2 regions of the Streptomyces roseirectus genome follow, and region 1 is predicted to be linked to the other one. Evidence: riboswitches for the same ligand, from Rfam matches in the RefSeq annotation. Region 1 holds a riboswitch; the other holds the start of a gene.

Evidence for each region. Region 1 has a riboswitch for glycine ahead of gcvT (glycine cleavage system aminomethyltransferase GcvT). Riboswitches for the same ligand answer to the same signal wherever they lie in the genome.
Region 2: linked by a shared signal. The riboswitch ahead of gcvP (aminomethyl-transferring glycine dehydrogenase) and the one ahead of gcvT (glycine cleavage system aminomethyltransferase GcvT) in region 1 are both predicted to bind glycine.

What each region holds. Positions count from the first base shown of each region.
Region 1 covers NZ_CP060828.1:2,861,532-2,870,977, reverse strand. Annotated here, with positions in the region: gene glyA (serine hydroxymethyltransferase) at 778-2,043, opposite strand; gene gcvH (glycine cleavage system protein GcvH) at 2,056-2,433, opposite strand; gene gcvT (glycine cleavage system aminomethyltransferase GcvT) at 2,490-3,608, opposite strand; glycine riboswitch at 3,670-3,777, opposite strand; glycine riboswitch at 3,778-3,877, opposite strand; gene IAG44_RS11710 (AAA family ATPase) at 4,064-4,732, shown strand; gene IAG44_RS11705 (enhanced serine sensitivity protein SseB) at 4,803-5,594, shown strand; gene IAG44_RS11700 (enhanced serine sensitivity protein SseB C-terminal domain-containing protein) at 5,717-6,535, shown strand; gene IAG44_RS11695 (ABC transporter permease) at 6,866-7,864, shown strand; gene IAG44_RS11690 (ABC transporter substrate-binding protein) at 7,893-9,446, shown strand, end outside.
Region 2 covers NZ_CP060828.1:7,805,315-7,814,760, reverse strand. Annotated here, with positions in the region: gene gcvP (aminomethyl-transferring glycine dehydrogenase) at 1-2,142, opposite strand, end outside; glycine riboswitch at 2,317-2,410, opposite strand; gene IAG44_RS33690 (PRC-barrel domain-containing protein) at 2,533-2,907, shown strand; gene IAG44_RS33685 (DNA polymerase IV) at 2,952-4,316, opposite strand; gene IAG44_RS33680 (MerR family transcriptional regulator) at 4,399-5,046, opposite strand; gene IAG44_RS33675 (bifunctional nuclease family protein) at 5,281-5,754, opposite strand; gene ftsR (transcriptional regulator FtsR) at 5,838-6,575, opposite strand; gene IAG44_RS33665 (FHA domain-containing protein) at 6,616-7,497, opposite strand; gene IAG44_RS33660 (DUF881 domain-containing protein) at 7,580-8,410, opposite strand; gene IAG44_RS33655 (small basic family protein) at 8,416-8,748, opposite strand; gene IAG44_RS33650 (DUF881 domain-containing protein) at 8,745-9,446, opposite strand, start outside.

The sequences.
Region 1 (9,446 bases):
CGAGCAAGAGGACCGCTTGCCGGGGCCGGCACCGGTGCCGGGGAACGGCCGACGGCGCCGAGCCCCGGGCCGGAGGACAAGATCCGCTCCGGGCCGGGCCGGCAAGGCGACAACCGGGTCCGGGCCGTCCGGCCGGGTGCCGCCGGCCCGGCTCGCGGAACAGCCACCCTGTAACCGAACCCGTCGCCCAGCCCCGAGCCGCCGCCCCGGAACCAAGCCGACGCCCTGCCGCCCGGGGCACAGCGCCGAAGCGCCTGCCCGGCCCGGCCGGGAACCGGGCCGGCCCCGTAGCCTGGCGGAACGCGGAGCCGTGTGCCCAGTGAGGTCGGGAGCCGGGCCGCAGTTCCGCCCGCCCGGGGCGCAGCGCCGAAGCGTCTGCTCGGCCCTGCTGGGAACCGAGCCGAACCCGTCGCCCAGCCCCGAGCCGCCGCCCCGGAACCAAGCCGACGCCCTGCCGCCCGGCGCAGCGCCGAAGCGCCTGCCCGGCCCGGCCGGGAACCGGGCCGACCCCGTAGCCTGGCGGAACGCGGAGCCGCGTGCCCAGTGAGGTCGGGAGCCGGGCCGCAGTTCCGCCCGCCCGGGGCGCAGCGCCGAAGCGCCTGCCCGGCCCGGCCGGGAACCGAACCGACGGCCCCGCAGCCCGGCTCACCGCCGAACCGTAACCCCGCCCGCCCGGCTCCGCCGCCGAACGCGGTCCGGCGCAACGCCGGACCGTGGGGCCGCGCCAAGCCCAGCCCCACCCCGCCCGGCAGACCCCGAACGCCCCGGTGAGCCGTTCTACTTGTTCAGGCCGGGGTACAGCGGATGCCGGTCGGCCAGGGCCTTGACGCGGATGCGCAGGGACTCCGCGTCGTAGGACGGCTTCAGGGCCTCAGCGATGACGTCGGCGACCTCGGCGAAGTCCGACGCGTCGAAGCCGCGCGTGGCGAGCGCGGGAGTGCCGATGCGGAGGCCGGAGGTGACCATCGGGGGACGCGGGTCGTCGGGGACGGCGTTGCGGTTGACGGTGATGCCGACCTCGTGGAGCCGGTCCTCGGCCTGCTGCCCGTCGAGCGCGGACTCGCGGAGGTCGACGAGGATGAGGTGGACGTCCGTCCCGCCGGAGAGGACGTTGACGCCCGCCTCACGGGCGTCCGGAGCGGTCAGGCGCTCGGCGAGGATGCGGGCGCCCTCCAGCGTCCGGCGCTGCCGCTCGCGGAACTCCTCGGACGCGGCCACCTTGAAGGACACGGCCTTCGCGGCGATGACGTGCTCCAGCGGACCCCCCTGGAACCCGGGGAAGACGGAGGAGTTGAGCTTCTTCGCGAACGCCTGCTTCGCGAGGATGATCCCGCCCCGGGGCCCGCCGAGCGTCTTGTGCGTCGTGGACGTGACGACGTCCGCGTACGGCACGGGGTTCGCGTGCAGCCCCGCCGCGACGAGCCCGGCGAAGTGCGCCATGTCGACCCACAGGTACGCCCCGACCTCGTCGGCGATCCGCCGGAACGCCGCGAAGTCCAGCTCACGCGGGTACGCGGACCACCCGGCGATGATCACCTTCGGCCGGTGCTCGATGGCCAGCCGCTCCAGCTCGGCCATGTCCACCAGACCGGTCTCGGGGGACACGTGGTAGGCGACGACATTGAACTGTTTGCCGGAGAAGTTCAGCCGCATCCCGTGCGTGAGGTGCCCCCCGTGCGCGAGGTCGAGCCCCAGGATCGTGTCCCCGGGCTGCGCCAGCGCGAACAGCGCGGCCTGGTTCGCGGACGCCCCCGAGTGCGGCTGGACGTTCGCGTACTCCGCGCCGAACAGCTCCTTGACCCGGTCGATGGCGATCTGCTCGGCGACGTCGACGTGCTCACACCCGCCGTAGTACCGGCGCCCCGGATACCCCTCGGCGTACTTGTTCGTGAGAACGGACCCCTGCGCCTCCATGACCGCGAGCGGAGCGAAGTTCTCCGACGCGATCATCTCCAGCGTCGACTGCTGCCGGTTCAGCTCCGCGTCGACGGCGGCGGCGACCTCGGGGTCCAGCTCGTGCAGGGACGTGTTCAGGACAGACATGGGGACGACTCCTCAGCCGGCGGTGTAAGCGGTGTACTCATCGGCGGACAGCAGCTCGCCCGGCTCACCGGCGACCCGCACCTTGAACAGCCAACCGCCCTCGAACGGCTCGGAGTTGACCAGCGACGGGTCCTCGACGACGTCCGGGTTGACGGCGGTGATCTCACCGGAGACCGGCGCGTACAGCTCGCTCACCGACTTCGTCGACTCCAGCTCGCCGCAGGACTCGCCCGCGGTCACGGCGTCACCGACCGCCGGAAGCTGGACGAAGACGACGTCGCCGAGGGCGTTCGCCGCGTGCTCGGTGATCCCGACCGTCGAGACGCCGTCCTCGGCGGCCGAGATCCACTCGTGTTCCTTGCTGTAGCGCAGGTTCTGGGGGTTGCTCATGGCCTGAATTCTCCTGTACGCGGGGGAGTGCTGATGAATAGAGAGCTACGGAAGGGTCACTTCTGGCGCTGGTAGAACGGCAGAGCCACGACCTCGTACGGCTCGTGGCTGCCCCGGATGTCCACCCCGACCCCGGCCGTCCCCGGCGCGGAGTGCGCCGCGTCGACGTACGCCATCGCGATCGGCTTGCCCAGCGTGGGGGAGGGCGCCCCGGACGTCACCTCGCCGATCACCGCGCCGTCCGCGACGACCGCGTACCCGGCGCGCGGCACCCGCCGCCCCTCGGCGACCAGCCCGACCAGCACCCGCGGCGGCTGCTGTGCGGCCAGCTCGGCGGCCTCGGCCAGCGCCGCGCGCCCCACGAAGTCGCCCTCCTTGGCGAACTTCACGACCCGCCCGAGCCCGGCGTCGAAGGGCGTCAGGTCCGTCGACAGCTCGTGCCCGTACAGCGGCATGCCCGCCTCCAGACGCAGCGTGTCCCGGCAGGAGAGCCCGCAGGGCACGAGGCCCGCGTCCGCGCCCTCGGCGGACAGCGCCTCCCACAGCGCCACGGCGTCCGACGGCGCCACGAACAGCTCGAACCCGTCCTCGCCCGTGTACCCGGTGCGCGCGATCAGCGCCCGCACCCCGGCGACGGTCCCCGGCAGCCCGGCGTAGTACTTGAGCCCCTTGAGGTCGGCGTCCGTCAGCGCGCCGACGATCCCGGCCGCCTCCGGCCCCTGGACGGCGATCAGCGCGTACGCGTCCCGGTCGTCGCGCACGAGGGCGTCGAACCCGGCGGCCCGCTCGGTCAGCGCGTCCAGCACGACCTGCGCGTTCGAGGCGTTGGCGACGACCATGAACTCGGTCTCGGCGAGCCGGTAGACGATCAGGTCGTCCAGGATGCCGCCGTCGGCCCGGCAGATCATCGTGTAGCGGGCCCGGCCCACGCCGACGGCCGCGAGGTCGCCGACCAGCGCGTGATTCAGCAGCGCGGCGGCCTGCGGGCCGGTGACGGTGATCTCACCCATGTGCGAGAGGTCGAACAGGCCGGCCTTCGTGCGGACCGCGGTGTGCTCGTCCCGCTCGGAGCCGTAGCGCAGCGGCATGTCCCAGCCGGCGAAGTCGGTCATCGTCGCGCCGAGTGAGCGGTGCAGGGCGTCGAGCGCCGTACGGCGCGGGGAACTGCTGGTCATCGGACGGTCGTCTCCCAGGAGTGACGGGCGAGGAAAGGGCTCCCCGTACGGAACGGGAAGATCCTCCCCATCTGTCATCGGAACCTGAGAGGTTCGCCATGACCCGGACGGGGAACACGGCTTGCACCTTGGGTGGGGCCACCGCAGGCGGCCCGCTTTTCAGATGTGCCTCGCCCGCGCGGTAACGGTGCCTGAGAGATTCAAGGGAGGGACTTGCTCCTTCGGCGCCCCAGCGAAACGGCTGCTGAGGACTCTCCCGCGCGGATTCAAACGGCCGGTATGCAGTTGGCGCGGCCATCATCGCACGTGAACCCCACCCCGCGGCAGGCCGCATCTGTAACCGGCCTGTACCCGTACGCGCATGAAATCGGGAGACAGATTCCATTACCTTCTCTTTACTGTCTATGGGGAGACCCGTACCTGAAAGGTGTGGCCCCAAGGGGAGGACGATCACGGTGAACAGGACCACGGCGTACGCGACGACCTCGGCGCTCACCCTGCCCGCACAGCCCGGCGCCCCGGCCAGGGAGTCGTGCGCCGACCGCCCCGCACCGGTCGTCCGCGACCTGCGCGACCGCGCGGGCCACAGCCCCCACGCCCTCCTCTTCGGCCCCCGCGACCTCGTCGTCGTCACGGGCCTGCCCGGCAGCGGCAAGTCCACGCTGATGCGCCGCGCCGTCCACGGCACCCGCGTCGACTCCCAGGACACCCGCGACCGCTGGGACGAGCGGACGCCGGCGTACCTCCCGTACGCCGTCTACCGCCCCCTCGTCCGCGTCGCCCACTACGCGGGCCTGTGGCGGGCGCTGCGCTCCGGCGAGGGCGTCGTCGTCCACGACTGCGGCACCCAGTCCTGGGTCCGCTCCTGGCTCGCCCGCGCGGCCCGCCGCCGGGGCGGCACGCTCCACCTGCTGCTGCTGGACGTCACCCCGGACACGGCGCTCCAGGGCCAGCGCGAGCGGGGGAGGGGTGTGTCGAAGTACGCGTTCCTGCGCCACCGGCACGCGGCGTCCCGCCTGATCCGCTCGGTGGAGAAGGGCAACCTGCCGGACGGCTGCGGGGCGGCGGTGCTCATGGACCGCCAGGCGGTGGACGTGCTGCGCAGGATCGCGTTCACCGGCTGACCACCGGGCCGGCCCGCGCCCCCTTAAACTCTCCTCTCCAACAGCGGTTCCCAGCAGGCGGTAGACAGAGATGGACTTCCCGGCGGACCTCCCGACCGACTTCCCGGCCCCCGCACACCCCTATCCCCACGGCGGCTGGCCGGGCAACGAACTGGAGGAGGTGCTGTCCGCCTCCCTGGGCGTCCCCTCGGCGGGCGGCCGAATAATCGAGGTCCTGGCCCGCAGCTTCGTCTGGATCCCCCTCCCCAACGGCGGCGGCCCCCGCACCGGCCCGCTGGACCTCCCCACGATCGACATCGCCGGCCAGGTCCACGTCCCCGTGTTCACCTCGGAGGAACAGTTCCGCCAGGTCGCCGGCGCCCACATGTCGTACACGATCGCCCCGGCGGTCGAGTTCGCGCGGGGCCTCCCGCCCCAGGTCGGCATCGCCCTCAACCCCGACGGCGTCGTCGGCGTCCCCCTCCCGCCCCCGGCCGTCGCCGACCTCTGCCGGGCCGGCCGCACCCCCCTCGACGGCACCGCCTCCGGCGCCCGCGTCCGCCTCTTCGAACCGGACTGGCAGGACGACCCCGTGGACTTCCTCGCCGAGGCGTCCAAGGAGTTCGAGGCGACGGGCGTCGTCCTCACCGCCCGCCGCTGCCTCGCGGCGATCGAGACCTCGGCCCCGGTGCTGTTCGTGGGCGTCGAACTCAGCCAGTGGGAGGGCGACGTGAGGGAACGCCCGCTGGACGCCCTGGGCCGGGCGCTCGGCCGCGTCCCGATCCCCTGGCAGGTGAACCTGATCCTCCTGGACGTGGCGGAGGACCCGGTGGGGGTGTGGATGAAGGCGAATGTGCGGCCCTTCCACACCCACGGCAGGTGACCGGCACCCCGCACCCGCCGAACACCCAACCGGCGAACCCCCCGTAGGCGCTTAAGCTTGACCACGACGCAGGGCAACGGCACACACGGGGCAACTCACGAAGGGGCGGTAGAGACGTGGGCGTGAGCGTGAGCGGCACCGCTGCGACCGGCGAGGTCGAGCACATGCTGCGGCAGGTCACGCCTGGCCGCTACGACGCCTACGAGGCACTTCTGCGCGCCCTCTCCACCCCCGCCACCGGCCAGGTCTGGATGCTGCTGTGGCACGGCCAGGCCGGCTCCCCGGACGCCCAGTACGGCTCGATGGAGGTCGACGGCCACGCCTACGCGCCCGCCGTCACCTCCGCCCAGGAGCTCTCCGCGAGCGGCTGGAACCGCTCGTACGAGGTGGTCGACGGCCTCGACGCGGCCCGCACGCTGTACCCGGACCGGCACGGCCTGTGGCTGAACCCGCACGCGCCGGGCGGCGGCGTCGGCGTCCCGTGGGCGGACCTGCGCCGGATCGCGACGGGCCTGGACCGCCAGCCCCCCGGCCCGCTCCGGCTCTCGGACCCGGCGGTGGAGATCCCGCACTTCTACGCCCTGCTCGGCCAGAACGCCCACCGCACCCCGGCGATCCGCTCGCTGCGCCGCGCGTGGGTCCAGCCGGCCCTCGGCCAGCCGTACCTGTCGATCGGCCTGGACGTCTACGACGCGTCCCCGCAGTCCGTGGACGCGGTGCGGGCGATGATGCAGCAGTCCATCGGCGCCGTCCCGGACGGCCTGTCCGTGTCGACGGTCGCGATGACCGACGAGTACGACCCGGTCGTGATGTGGATGCGGGCCAACGCCCGCCCGTTCTACGACCGCGAGGCGCACGCCCCGGCGCAGCAGCAGCCCCCGGTGCGGCAGCAGTCCCCGGCGGCCGGCTACGGCTATCCGGCGACGCCGGGCGCGTACTGAGGCCGGCTGAGATCACGGCCTACGACCACCGCCTACTCACCAGTACCTCCTGACGCTCCGTCATCTCAGGAAACGTGGTCGTTACACCGCCCCCTGTTCATCTCCGCGCGTAGCGCTGAACCCTATCGCGGCGACCTGCACCTTTTGGTCAACTTGCCCTCGTCCGGCGGCCGTTACCTGCTGTTCGGATAACGGAATCCCGCAGTCGGCATCACGGTTGTGCATACTTTCGCCGCCAGACCTGGCGCGTGATCGCGAGCGCGTTGAAGACTCGCCTCCCATAAGACGCGAGTAAGGCCGGTCACCACCGGCGGGAAGGGTCAGTGCACTGTGACCGCACCGATCGAGACCACCGGGTCGGAGGCCGGAGCACAGCCGGAGGCCGTGCTCGCCGGAGCCAAACAGAGTCAGATCGAGGGGCGTTCACTCACCCAGATCGCCTGGACCCGGTTCAAACGCGACAAGCTGGCCGTGGCCGGCGGCATCGTCGTGGTGCTGCTCGTCCTCATGGCGGTGCTCGCCAAGCCCATCGAGGCGATCTTCGGCCTCGACCCCAACGAGTTCAACCAGGACCTCATCGACCCGGCGATGCAGGCCCCGATCGGCGGCTGGGGCGGCATGAGCTGGGACCACCCGCTCGGCGTCGACCCGCAGTACGGCCGCGACATGCTCGCCCGCATCATCGACGGCTCCTGGGTCTCCCTGCTCGTCGCGGGCGGCGCGACCCTCCTGTCCGTGGTCATCGGCACCGTCCTCGGCGTCGTCGCCGGCTACTACGGCGGCTGGGTCGACTCGATCATCAGCCGGCTGATGGACACCTTCCTCGCCTTCCCGCTGCTGCTCTTCGCCATCGCCATCTCCGCCTCCGTGCAGGACGGCTTCTTCGGCCTGAACGGGCTCCCGCTGCGGATCTGCGTGCTGATCTTCGTGATCGGCTTCTTCAGCTGGCCGTACATCGGCCGCATCGTGCGCGCCCAGACGATGACCCTGCGCAAGCGGGAGTTCGTCGAGGCCGCGCACAGCATGGGCGCACGCGGCCCGTACGTCCTGTTCCGGGAACTCCTCCCGAACCTCGTCGCGCCGATCCTCGTCTACTCGACGCTGATCATCCCGACGAACATCCTCTTCGAGGCCAGCCTGAGCTTCCTCGGGGTCGGCATCGCTCCGCCGCAGGCTTCCTGGGGCGGGATGCTCAGCAACGCAGTGGATCTCTACACCGCGGATCCGCAGTACATGTTCGTGCCCGGACTGGCGATCTTCATCACGGTCCTGGCGTTCAACCTGCTGGGTGACGGGCTGCGCGACGCACTCGACCCTCGCAGCAAGTGATCCACTACGACAGAGGGGGCTTTCCTCGGTGAAGACGAGAAAGGTGACCGCCGCGATCGCGTCGGTCCTGGCGATCACGCTGGGCGCTAGCGCCTGCGGCGGCGACAGCGACAGTGGCAGTGGCTCGGCCAAGGGCAAGAAGGACGAGGCGCTGACCTCCATCGTCAACGTCTCGAACAAGAAGGGGGGCACCCTCAGCTTCGAGCACTCCGACGTGGCGGACTCCCTCGACCCCGGCAACACGTACTACGGCTGGGTGCAGAACTTCTCCCGCCTGTACGGCCGTACGCTCACCACGTTCAAGCCGGCCGCCGGCAAGGACGGCCTGACCGTCGTCCCCGACCTGGCCGAGTCGCTGGGCGTGCCGAGCGACGGCGCCAAGACGTGGACGTACAAGCTGCGCACGGGCGTCAAGTTCCAGGACGGGACCCCGGTCACGTCCAAGGACGTCAAGTACGCCGTCGAGCGCTCCAACTTCGCGCCCGAGGTGCTGTCCAACGGCCCGACGTACTTCAAGTCGTACCTGGTCGGCGGCGACAAGTACCAGGGCCCGTACAAGGACAAGAACCCCAACGGGCTCGCGTCCATCGAGACCCCGGACGCGCAGACGATCGTCTTCAAGCTGAAGCAGCCGTTCGCGGACTTCGACTACCTGGCGACCTTCTCGCAGACGGCCCCCGTGCCGGCCGCGAAGGACGACGGCGCCAAGTACGTCCAGCACATGGTCTCCTCGGGCCCCTACCAGTTCCAGTCCTACGAGGAGGGCCGCAGCGCCACCCTCGTGCGCAACCCGCAGTGGGACGCCAAGACGGACCCGATCCGCAAGGCCCTGCCGGACAAGATCACGATCAAGTTCAAGGTGAACGCGGTCACGATCGACAACGACCTGCTCTCCGACAAGGTCACCGTCGACGCGGCCGGCACCGGCGTCCAGGCCGCGACCCAGCCGAAGGTCCTCAAGGGCAAGTACGCCAACCAGACGGACAGCTCGTACGCCGGCGCCACGCAGTACATCGCGCTGAACCAGAACGTCGAGCCGTTCAACAACATCAACTGCCGCAAGGCCGTGCAGTACGCCGTCGACAAGCAGTCCATCCTCGACGCGGCCGGCGGGTCCCCGAAGGGTGACATCGCCACCACGCTGCTGCCGCCGTCGGTCAACGGCTACACCAAGTTCGACACCTACGCCACGCCCGGCAGCAAGGGCGACGCGGCCAAGGTCAAGGAGTTCCTGACCGCCTGCGGCAAGCCGAACGGCTTCAGCACGATCCTGACGGCCCGCTCCGACCGGCCCGCCGAGATCGCGCAGGCCACCGCCGTCCAGGCGTCGCTGAAGAAGTACGGCATCAACGTCGAGATCCGGCAGTTCCCGGCCGGCAAGTACTTCTCGAACTTCGCGGGCGTCCCGTCCTACGTCCACCAGCAGAAGCTGGGCATGCTCTCCATGGCGTGGGGCGCCGACTGGCCGACCGGCTTCGGCTTCCTCGACCAGATCGTCAACGGCTCCGCCATCAAGCCCTCGGGCGGCAACAACCTGATGGAGCTGAACGACCCGAAGATCAACGCGGCCCTGTCCGCCGCG
Region 2 (9,446 bases), 4.9 Mb from region 1:
CGGAATGCAGAACGTCTTGTGCAGGTTCAGGTGCGACACGTCCCCGCCGAAGTGACCGGGCTTGGCCAGCCCGACGAGCGCGTTCAGATTCGCCCCGTCGACGTAGACCTGCCCGCCGGCCTCGTGCACCAGCCCGCAGATCTCCCCCACGTGCTCCTCGAACACCCCGTGCGTCGACGGATACGTGATCATCAGCACCGCGAGCTCGTCCCGGTACTGCCCGATCTTCCCCCGCAGATCCTCGACGTCGACCTCCCCGTCCTCGGAGGTCTTGACGACGACGACCTTCATCCCGGCCATCACCGCGCTCGCCGCGTTGGTCCCGTGCGCCGACGACGGAATCAGACACACGGTCCGCTGGAGGTCCCCGTTGGCCCGGTGGTACGCCCGGACGGCGAGCAGCCCCGCCAACTCCCCCTGCGACCCGGCGTTCGGCTGCAGCGACACCTTGTCGTACCCGGTGACCTCGGCCAGCCGCTCCTCCAGCTCCCGGATGAGCGTGAGGTACCCGCCGGCCTGCTCGATCGGCGCGAAGGGGTGCAGCTGCCCGAACTCGGGCCAGGTCACCGGCTCCATCTCGGTCGTCGCGTTGAGCTTCATCGTGCACGACCCGAGCGGAATCATCCCCCGGTCGAGCGCGTAGTCCCGGTCGGCGAGCTTGCGCAGGTACCGCAGCATCGCGGTCTCGGACCGGTGCTGGTGGAACACGGGGTGCGTCAGGATCTCGTCCCGCCGCAGCACCTCGTCGCCCAGCACCTCCCCGGCGCCCGCGTCGAGCGCGTCCACGTCCCCGTCGACCCCGAACGCCCGCCACACGACGGCCAGTTGCTCCCGCGTGGTGGTCTCGTCGCAGGCGATGGACACATGGTCACCGTCGACGAGCCGCAGGTTCACCCCACCGTCCCGAGCGACGTCGACAACCCGAGCCGCGTCCCCGGGCACCCGCACCAGCACCGTGTCGAAGTAGGAACGGTGGACGATCTCGACGCCCCCGCCGCGCAGCCCCTCCGCGAGGACGGTGGCGTACCGGTGCGTCTTCCAGGCGATCTGCCGCAGCCCCTCGGGCCCGTGGTAGACGGCGTACATCCCGGCCATCACCGCGAGCAGCACCTGCGCCGTACAGATGTTGCTGGTCGCCTTCTCCCGCCGGATGTGCTGCTCACGCGTCTGGAGCGCCAGCCGGTACGCCCGGTTCCCGTCCACGTCGACGGACACCCCGACGAGCCGTCCGGGCAGACTCCGCGCGAACTTCTCGTGCACGGCCATGTATCCGGCGTGCGGCCCCCCGAACCCCATCGGCACCCCGAACCGCTGCGTGGTCCCGACGGCGATGTCCGCCCCCAGCTCCCCGGGCGACGTCAGCAACGTCAACGCGAGCAGATCGGCGGCCACGGTGACCAACGCGCCCAGCTCATGCGCCTGTTCGATCAGCGGCTTGAGATCGCGGACGACGCCGGAGGCGCCCGGGTACTGGACCAGCACCCCGTTGATCTCCCGCCCGGCGACCTCGGCCGGAATCCCCTCGCCGAGATCGGCGACGACGACCTCGACACCCGTCGGCTCGGCCCGCGTCCGGATCACGGCGACGGTCTGCGGGAGCGCGTCCGCGTCGACGAGGAAGAGCCCCTTCTTGTTCTTGCCCATCCGCAGCGACAGCGCCATCGCCTCGGCGGCGGCGGTGCCCTCGTCGAGCAGCGAGGCCCCGGACGTCGGCAGCCCGGTCAGGTCGGCCACCATCGTCTGGAAGTTGAGCAGCGCTTCGAGCCGCCCTTGAGAGATCTCCGGCTGGTACGGCGTGTACGCGGTGTACCAGGCCGGGTTCTCCATCACGTTGCGCAGGATCACGGGCGGCGTGAACGTCCCGTGGTACCCGAGCCCGATCATCGATCCGAGCACCTGGTTGCGGCCGGCCAGCTCCCGCAGCTCGGCCAGCACCTCGGCCTCGGTCCGCGCCCCGGGCAGCGCGAGCGCGGCGACGTTCTTGATGGCGTCCGGCACGGCGGCGGCGGTCAGCTCGTCCAGCGAGCCGTAGCCGACCTGCGCGAGCATCTTGTCCTGGGCCTCCCGGTCGGGCCCGATATGGCGCTGTTCGAAGGGAACGCCCTGTTCCAGGACGTGGAGCGGCGTACGGGGGGCTGTCATGGGGGGCCTCCTGGTCCAAGACGACCTTCGGGGGCACCACGGCTGTGGGGTGCCCGGACGGCCTCCCCCTCTGTCATCTCAACCTGAGAGCTTCACCGGCCGCCCGAGAGCGCCCGGCTTTCACCGTCGGTGAGAGCGGACGCCGTCGACACCCGCTCTGCTTTCCAGAGTGACCTCGTCCATGCGGTACGTGAGCCTGAGAGATTCCGGGGAGGAGTTGCTCCTTCGGCGCCCCCGATGTTCCGGAGGACTCTCCCGCACAGGGTCGACAGCCATTTCCAGCCTACCAGCGAGGTCAACGGCGCCTTCTTCGAGTGGCCCCGCGACCAGTTCTGTTCTTTTGTAGTCCTTACGACGAATCTCAGCCGACTTGCGACCACTGGAGGGCCCGTGCAGACCGACATCGATCCGCGCCACCTGATCGGCCGCAAGGCGTACGACCGCAACGGCGCGAAGATCGGCACGATCGACGAGGTCTACCTCGACGACGCGACCGGCGTCCCCGAGTGGGCCGCGATAAGGACCGGCATCTTCACCCGCGACGCCTTCGTCCCCCTGGAGACCAGCGAACTCGTCGAAGGCACCCTCCACGTCCCCTACGACCGCGCCCTCATCAAGGACGCCCCCGACTTCGGCGTCGGCCGCCACCTCTCCCCCGCCCAGGAACTCCAGCTCTACCACCACTACGGCATGGACACCGTCGCCCCCACCCCACCGGAGGACCGCGACTTCGGCACCATCGCGGGCGACGACCCGACCCCCTGAACACCAGCCCCCGCCCCAGGCCCAGGCTCCGGAATCTCTCAGGCTCACGTACCGCACAGGCCCTGGACACACGCCTCCCCCGGCACCAGCGGCAGCGCCTCCGCCGGCTCCAGTCCGGCATCGTCCACCCGGAACGTCCGCACCCGCCCCGGCACGGTGTCCGCCGGTGTCTCGAACCGTACGGTCACCCGCCCGACCCCGCTGCCCTGCACCCACCCGTGCCCGAACTCGGCGTGCCGCACGTCCTGCCCCGGCCGCCACCGGTGCTCGGCGGGCACCACGTCGGCCGGCTCCTCCCCGGGCGCCTCCACGACCTCCTCCTCGTCCCGTATCTCCTCCGCGGCCTGCGCGAACAGGTCCTCCTGCGTGAAGTCCGCCAGCCCCGACACACCGACGCCCAGCAGCCGCACCCCGCCCGTGGTGTCCACGGACTCCAGCAGCCGCGCCGCCGCCTCCCGCACCACCGCGGGGTCGTCCGTGGGCCCGCGCAGCGTCTCGGACCGGGTCAGCGTCGAGAAGTCGTAGCGCCGCACCTTCAGCACGATCGTCCGCCCCGACAGCCCGGCCGCCCGCAGCCGGCTCACACACCGGTCCGCGAGCCGCCGCACCTCGAACCCGACCCGCAGCCGGTCATGGATGTCGACGTCGTAGGTGTCCTCCACGGACACCGACTTGGTCTCCCGCTCGGCCACCACGGGCCGCTCGTCGCGCGCCAGCGCCATCGCGTACAGCCCGTGTCCGTGCGCCTTGCCGAGCAGCCGGACGAGTTCGTCCTCACCGGCCTCGACGATCTCGTCGACCGTGGTGATCCCGGCCCGCCGCAGGTGGTCCCCGGTGGCCGGCCCGACCCCGGGGAGCGTGCGCACCGTCATCGGCCCGAGCAGCGCCCGCTCGGTGCCCGGCTCGATCAGGACCAGGCCGTCCGGCTTGGCGCGTTCGGAGGCGATCTTCGCGAGCATCTTGGACGCGGCGAGCCCCACCGACCCGGTCAGCCCCGTGACCGCCCGTATGTCCGCCCGCAGCCTGCTGCCCGTCGCCTCGGCCGACGCCCGGTCCCAAGCCGCCCCCTCGGCCTCCAGGTCCACAAATGCCTCGTCCAGGCTCAGCGGCTCCACCAGCGGCGACAGGGCCCGCAGCAGCCCCATCACCTGCTCGCTGATCGCCCGGTAGACCCCGAAGCGCGGTGTGAGGTACGCGGCGTTGGGTGCCAGCCTGCGCGCCTGTGCCATGGGCATCGCCGAGTGCACCCCGAACACCCGCGCCTCGTACGACGCGGTGGCCACCACCCCGCGCGGCCCGAGCCCGCCCACCACGACGGCCTTCCCGCGCAGACTCGGCTTGGCCGCCTGCTCCACCGAGGCGAAGAAGGCGTCCATGTCGAGGTGCAGGACCGTCGGCGCGTTTCTCACATCTCCGATGCTGCACCACGCCACTGACAACGGCCCGGACGGCACACCCCGAAACACCCGCCCCAGCGTGCCTCAGACCGCCTCAGACCGCCCGATGCCGCCGTCTCGCCAGCTCGTCCGTCGGGTTGTGCCCGATCAGCGTCTCGCCGGTGTCGACCCGCTCGCCGTGCAGCTCGGACAACGCGCTCTCCACGTCCCGCCACACGACGCCCACGGCGATCCCGAAGACCCCCTGCCCGCCCTGGAGCAGCGCGTGGACCTCGTCCGGCGAGGTGCACTCGTACACCGTCGCGCCGTCGCTCATCAGCGTCATCCGCTCCAGATCACGGAACCCGCTGTCCCTCAGATGCCGCACCGCGCCGCGAATGTTCTGCAGCGACACACCGGTGTCGAGGAAGCGCTTCACGATCTTCAGGACGACGACGTCCCGGAAGCTGTAAAGACGCTGGGTCCCCGACCCGTAGGCGGGCCGCACACTGGGCTCGACGAGCCCGGTCCGGGCCCAGTAGTCCAGTTGCCGATACGTGATGCCGGCCGCCGCACAGGCCGTCGGGCCCCGGTAGCCGATCTCCTCGGACGCCATCGTCACCGCCCCCTTGCTGCTGCCCGGCACCACCGCCGGGCGCTGCGGAGCGTGGTCGGCCGCGCTGCCGTGAAGCCGGTACGGGCCACTCCCCCCGAACCCTCGTTCGGGGGCACCCCCAGCCGTACCGTCGCCGCTGCTTCTCACGCCGACCTCCGTCCTTGACCTGCCTTCTCGACGGTAGGCAGTCACCAGGGGTGCGTCAACGATCGCCACACTCGGCACGCCGAGTGATAATCACCCTGGGAGTGGTTTCCCGTACCCCACCGCGGGGAAAGGCTAGCCGAATGCGCTGAGCCGATCCCGTAGGACGCTCTCACTGGCCGCTGGCAATTGCCGAACCGAGACACCTTCGAAACCGGCGGGTGTCCGGCGTGCCGATCACTGGTTGCTGGTGCCGAAGTCCTCGGGCGAGATCTGGTCGAGGAACTCGCGGAACTTCTCCACCTCGTCCTCCTGCTCGTCCGGGATGGCGATGCCCGCGTCGTCGAGCACCGTGTCGCTGCCGAAGATCGGCGTACCGGTGCGCAGGGCGAGCGCTATGGCGTCGGACGGGCGGGCGCTGACCTCGACACCGCTGGCGAAGACCAGCTCGGCGTAGAACACGCCCTCCCTGAGGTCGGTGATGCGCACTTCGGTCAGCTCCTGGCCGACGGCCTCCAGCACGTCCTTGAACAGGTCGTGGGTCAGCGGCCGGGCGGGAGCCATGCCCTGCTGCGCGAAGGCGATCGCCGTCGCCTCCCCCGGCCCGATCCAGATGGGGAGGTAGCGGTCGCCTCCCACTTCACGCAGGAGCACGATCGGTTGGTTGGAGGGCATTTCGACCCGGACACCTACGACATCGAGCTCGTTCACACAGCAACCCTAGGCCGTGCCCGGGACGTTTGGGTAGTCGGGCCCCTGCCTGACGGCCGATCCGCCCAGGGCGAACGCCCGTGTCAGGGCAGCCGCACCCCGAGCGCGGTCTGCACCAGCGCGGAGTGCAGCCGGACGGTGAGCCCGGCGAGCTCCTTGGTACGGGCCTCCGCGTGGACCCGCGTCTGGGGGTTGCGGTGGCGCCGCAGCGGAGCGACCACCTGATCGACGAGCCCGGCCTCCCGGTCGGCCGCCGCCTTCATCACCCGAAGGTGGCGCGGCTCGATCCCGAACCGCCCGAGTTCGAGGACCAACTCGGCCACGGTGACCGCCTCGGCGTCGTACACGCCCTCCTCCAGAGGGGCGACGAGGCCGTAGGACTCCCACTCGGCCAGCTCCCGCTCGTCGATCCCGGCGGCGGCCAGCAGCTCGGCCCGGCCGATACGGGCGACAGTCGGCGCGTCGGAGGGGTCGGGAACCGGTTCCCCGTCCCGCTGCCTGCCCACGGTCGGCAGCGGCACGGCCTCGCCGCGCTCCAAGGCCTCCAGGTGCTCCCTGATGACCTTGAGCGGCAGGTAGTGGTCCCGCTGGAGCCGCAGGATGCGAGCCAGGCGCTCGACGTCCTGCGGACTGAACTTGCGGTACCCGGAGGGGGTCCGCTGGGGCTCGACGAGCCCTTCCGACTCCAGGAAGCGGATCTTGGAGACGGTGACTTCGGGGAATTCGTCCCGCAGCACGTTCAGCACGGCACCGATGCTCATCGGCCCGGCCTCCGTGGCGGCGGTGCCGTCTCCGGCACCGCCCCTCGGTGTTCTCAGCATGGACCTTCCCTGGGAAATCCCCGGACGAGTCCGGGGCGGGTCAGTAACCGCGCTGGCTCGCGTAGAAGACCAGGCGGTACTTGCCGATCTGCACCTCGTCGCCGTTGTTCAGCGCGACCTCGTCGATCCGCTCGCGGTTGACGTAGGTGCCGTTCAGACTGCCGACGTCGGCGACCTTGAAGGTGCCGTCCGCATTGCGCCGGAACTCCACGTGGCGGCGCGAGACCGTCACGTCGTCCAGGAAGATGTCGCTCTGCGGGTGACGGCCGGCCGTCGTCAGGTCGCCGTCCAGGAGGAAGCGGCTGCCCGAGTTGGGGCCCCGGCGCACCACCAGCAGGGCCGAGCCCAGCGGCAGTGCCTCGACCGCGGCCTGCGCCTCGGGCGACAGCGCCGGCAGCGCTGTTTGACCGGTGACCTCGGAGTCGTACGCCTCAAGGCCGGAGATGGAGATGGTGGAGGTCGTCTCCGACGCGCGCTCGGGTGTCACGCCCGGACGCAGCGGAGCGCCGCAGTTGGAACAGAAGCGGCTGTTCTCCGCGTTGCGGTTACCGCACCTCGAACACACCAGGGCCGACATAGGGGAAAACCCTCCACCCGCACTTGAGGTTGACGGTTGCCCGAAACCTATGTCGCCGGACTGCGCAGGGTCAACAGACGCCGCGCCCTGACCACCCGGAATGTCACCCCCAGCCACCTGGTCACGGAACAGCGGACGCTGGCCTTCGTCACCTGGCTGTGCGCGATGGCGGGCGGTGGCGTTCTCGCCGCCCTCTCCTCGCGCGCTCTTGCCGAACAACTTCGCAAACAACTTCACGGGCGATTCCCCTTGACCGAAACAGACCCGCCCGTGGGGCAGGACGAACCCTGACTCAATAGACCGGCCGACCCGGACACCTTCACAACGTCCGTATCCACCAGACAGTTTCCACCACCGACCACCCGATCGGTGCGCCGACCCCCCGCAACCTCATGCCCCTGCCGGACGGCCCCCATGCACCCCCGGTTCACCGGGACGACGACCGAGCGTAGTCAGGCTGCTTCGCCGCCCGCAAGGCGTCCACGACGATCTTGTCGGATCGCTCCACCGTGACGGTGGCCTGCTCCTTCTCCAGGGTCTGCACCACACCTCCCGGGATGTTGAGCGCCGGTTCCAGATCCTCGGGCTTGCCGATGACCTGGAAACGATACGGAGTGCGGATCTGGTTCCCGTCCACGCTCACTCCGTTGTCGCCGTCCGTGAAGTACGTCCCGGCGACGACGCGTACGCCGTTCACCTGGATCGCCTCCGCGCCGGCCGCGCGCAGCTCCTGGATCGCGTCGAGCAGCATGTCCGCCTCGACCGTCCCCTTCGTGTCGTCGATGGTCATCGTGATACCCGGCCCCTGGGCCGCCACCGTGCCCGCGAGGATGCCGAGTTGCCTCTCCTTCTCGATCGTCTGCTTCCGGGCCTCCTCGGCCTGGTCGGAGCTGTTCTCCAGCTCCTGACGCTGCTTGTCGAGCCCGGTCTTCTCGTCCTCAAGACGCTGGCTGCGGTCGTCCAGTTCATCGAGGATCCGTACCAGGTCCTCCTGGCGCGCGCCGCGCAGCGCGTTGTCGCTGTCGCTGTTGGAGGCGACCTGGACGGCGAGTCCGAAGCCGAGGCCGAACAGCAGCAGGGCGACGATCAGCTGGGCCCGCGTCACCCGCGGCGGCCACAGCCCCTGCACCAGCCGCTGACGGCCCGTCGGCTCCGGCCCGGCGGACGGCTCGGCCGCCTCGCGCGCGGGCGCCTGCTCGACCTCCTGCGGCAACTCCCTGCGCAGCCCGCGCGCGGGCGTCGGATCCTGCTCGCTCATCGGCGTCACGCCCGGAAGACGTGCCGGCGGATCGCCGCGGCGTTCGAGAAGATCCGGATGCCCAGGACCACCACGACACCCGTCGACAACTGCGCGCCCACTCCCAGCTTGTCGCCCAGGAACACGATCAGCGCGGCGACGACCACGTTCGACAGGAACGACACCACGAAGACCTTGTCGTCGAAGATGCCGTCCAGCATCGCCCGCAGCCCGCCGAAGACGGCGTCCAGCGCCGCCACCACGGCGATCGGCAGATACGGCTCGACGGCCGCCGGAACCTCGGGCCGGACCAACAGGCCGGCCACGACTCCCACGACGAGGCCCAGTACGGCGATCACGATGTGCCTTTCTCACTTCTCGGCTGTGCGGTTCGGACGGTCACACTCGGCGCCGCGGGCAACCGCAGGTCCTTCTCCGTGGAGATGGCCGTCCGAATGCCGTAGTTCTCCTGGAGCGCGTTCAGGTACAGGCCGTCGGCGCTGTTCTGGAACCGGGTGCTCAGCTTGTCCCCGTCCCCCACCGCGAGCACCGTGTACGGCGGCACCAGCGGTTTGTTGTCGACCAGTATCGCGTCCCCCGCGGCCCTGATCGCCGACAGCGCCGTCAGCCGCTGCCCATTGACGGAGACGGCCTCCGCGCCGGACTCCCACAGACCGTTGACGACCCGCTGCATGTCCCGGTCGCGCACCCGCCCGGTGTCCGAGAAACCGGACGTCTCACGCGGGTTCCCGTTGCCGCCCGACGTCGCCTCCTTGGCGTCGTCGACGACGAGCTTGACGCCCGGCCCGTGCACCTCGACGGCCCCCGACAGGATGCCCACCAGATCGGCCTGACCGCTGCCGCCGCTGTTCTCCAGGGCCTGCCGCTGCCGGGCGCTCACGTCGTCCCGCAGGGTGTCGACGGTCTTCTCCAGCTTGTCGGCCGCCTCGGTCTCCCGGTCGATCCGGTCGATCAGCTCCTGGCGCTCCTTGGCCACCACGGGGGCCGACACGCGCGCCTGGGCCGCGCCCACGGTCACGACGAGCGCCGCGAGCAC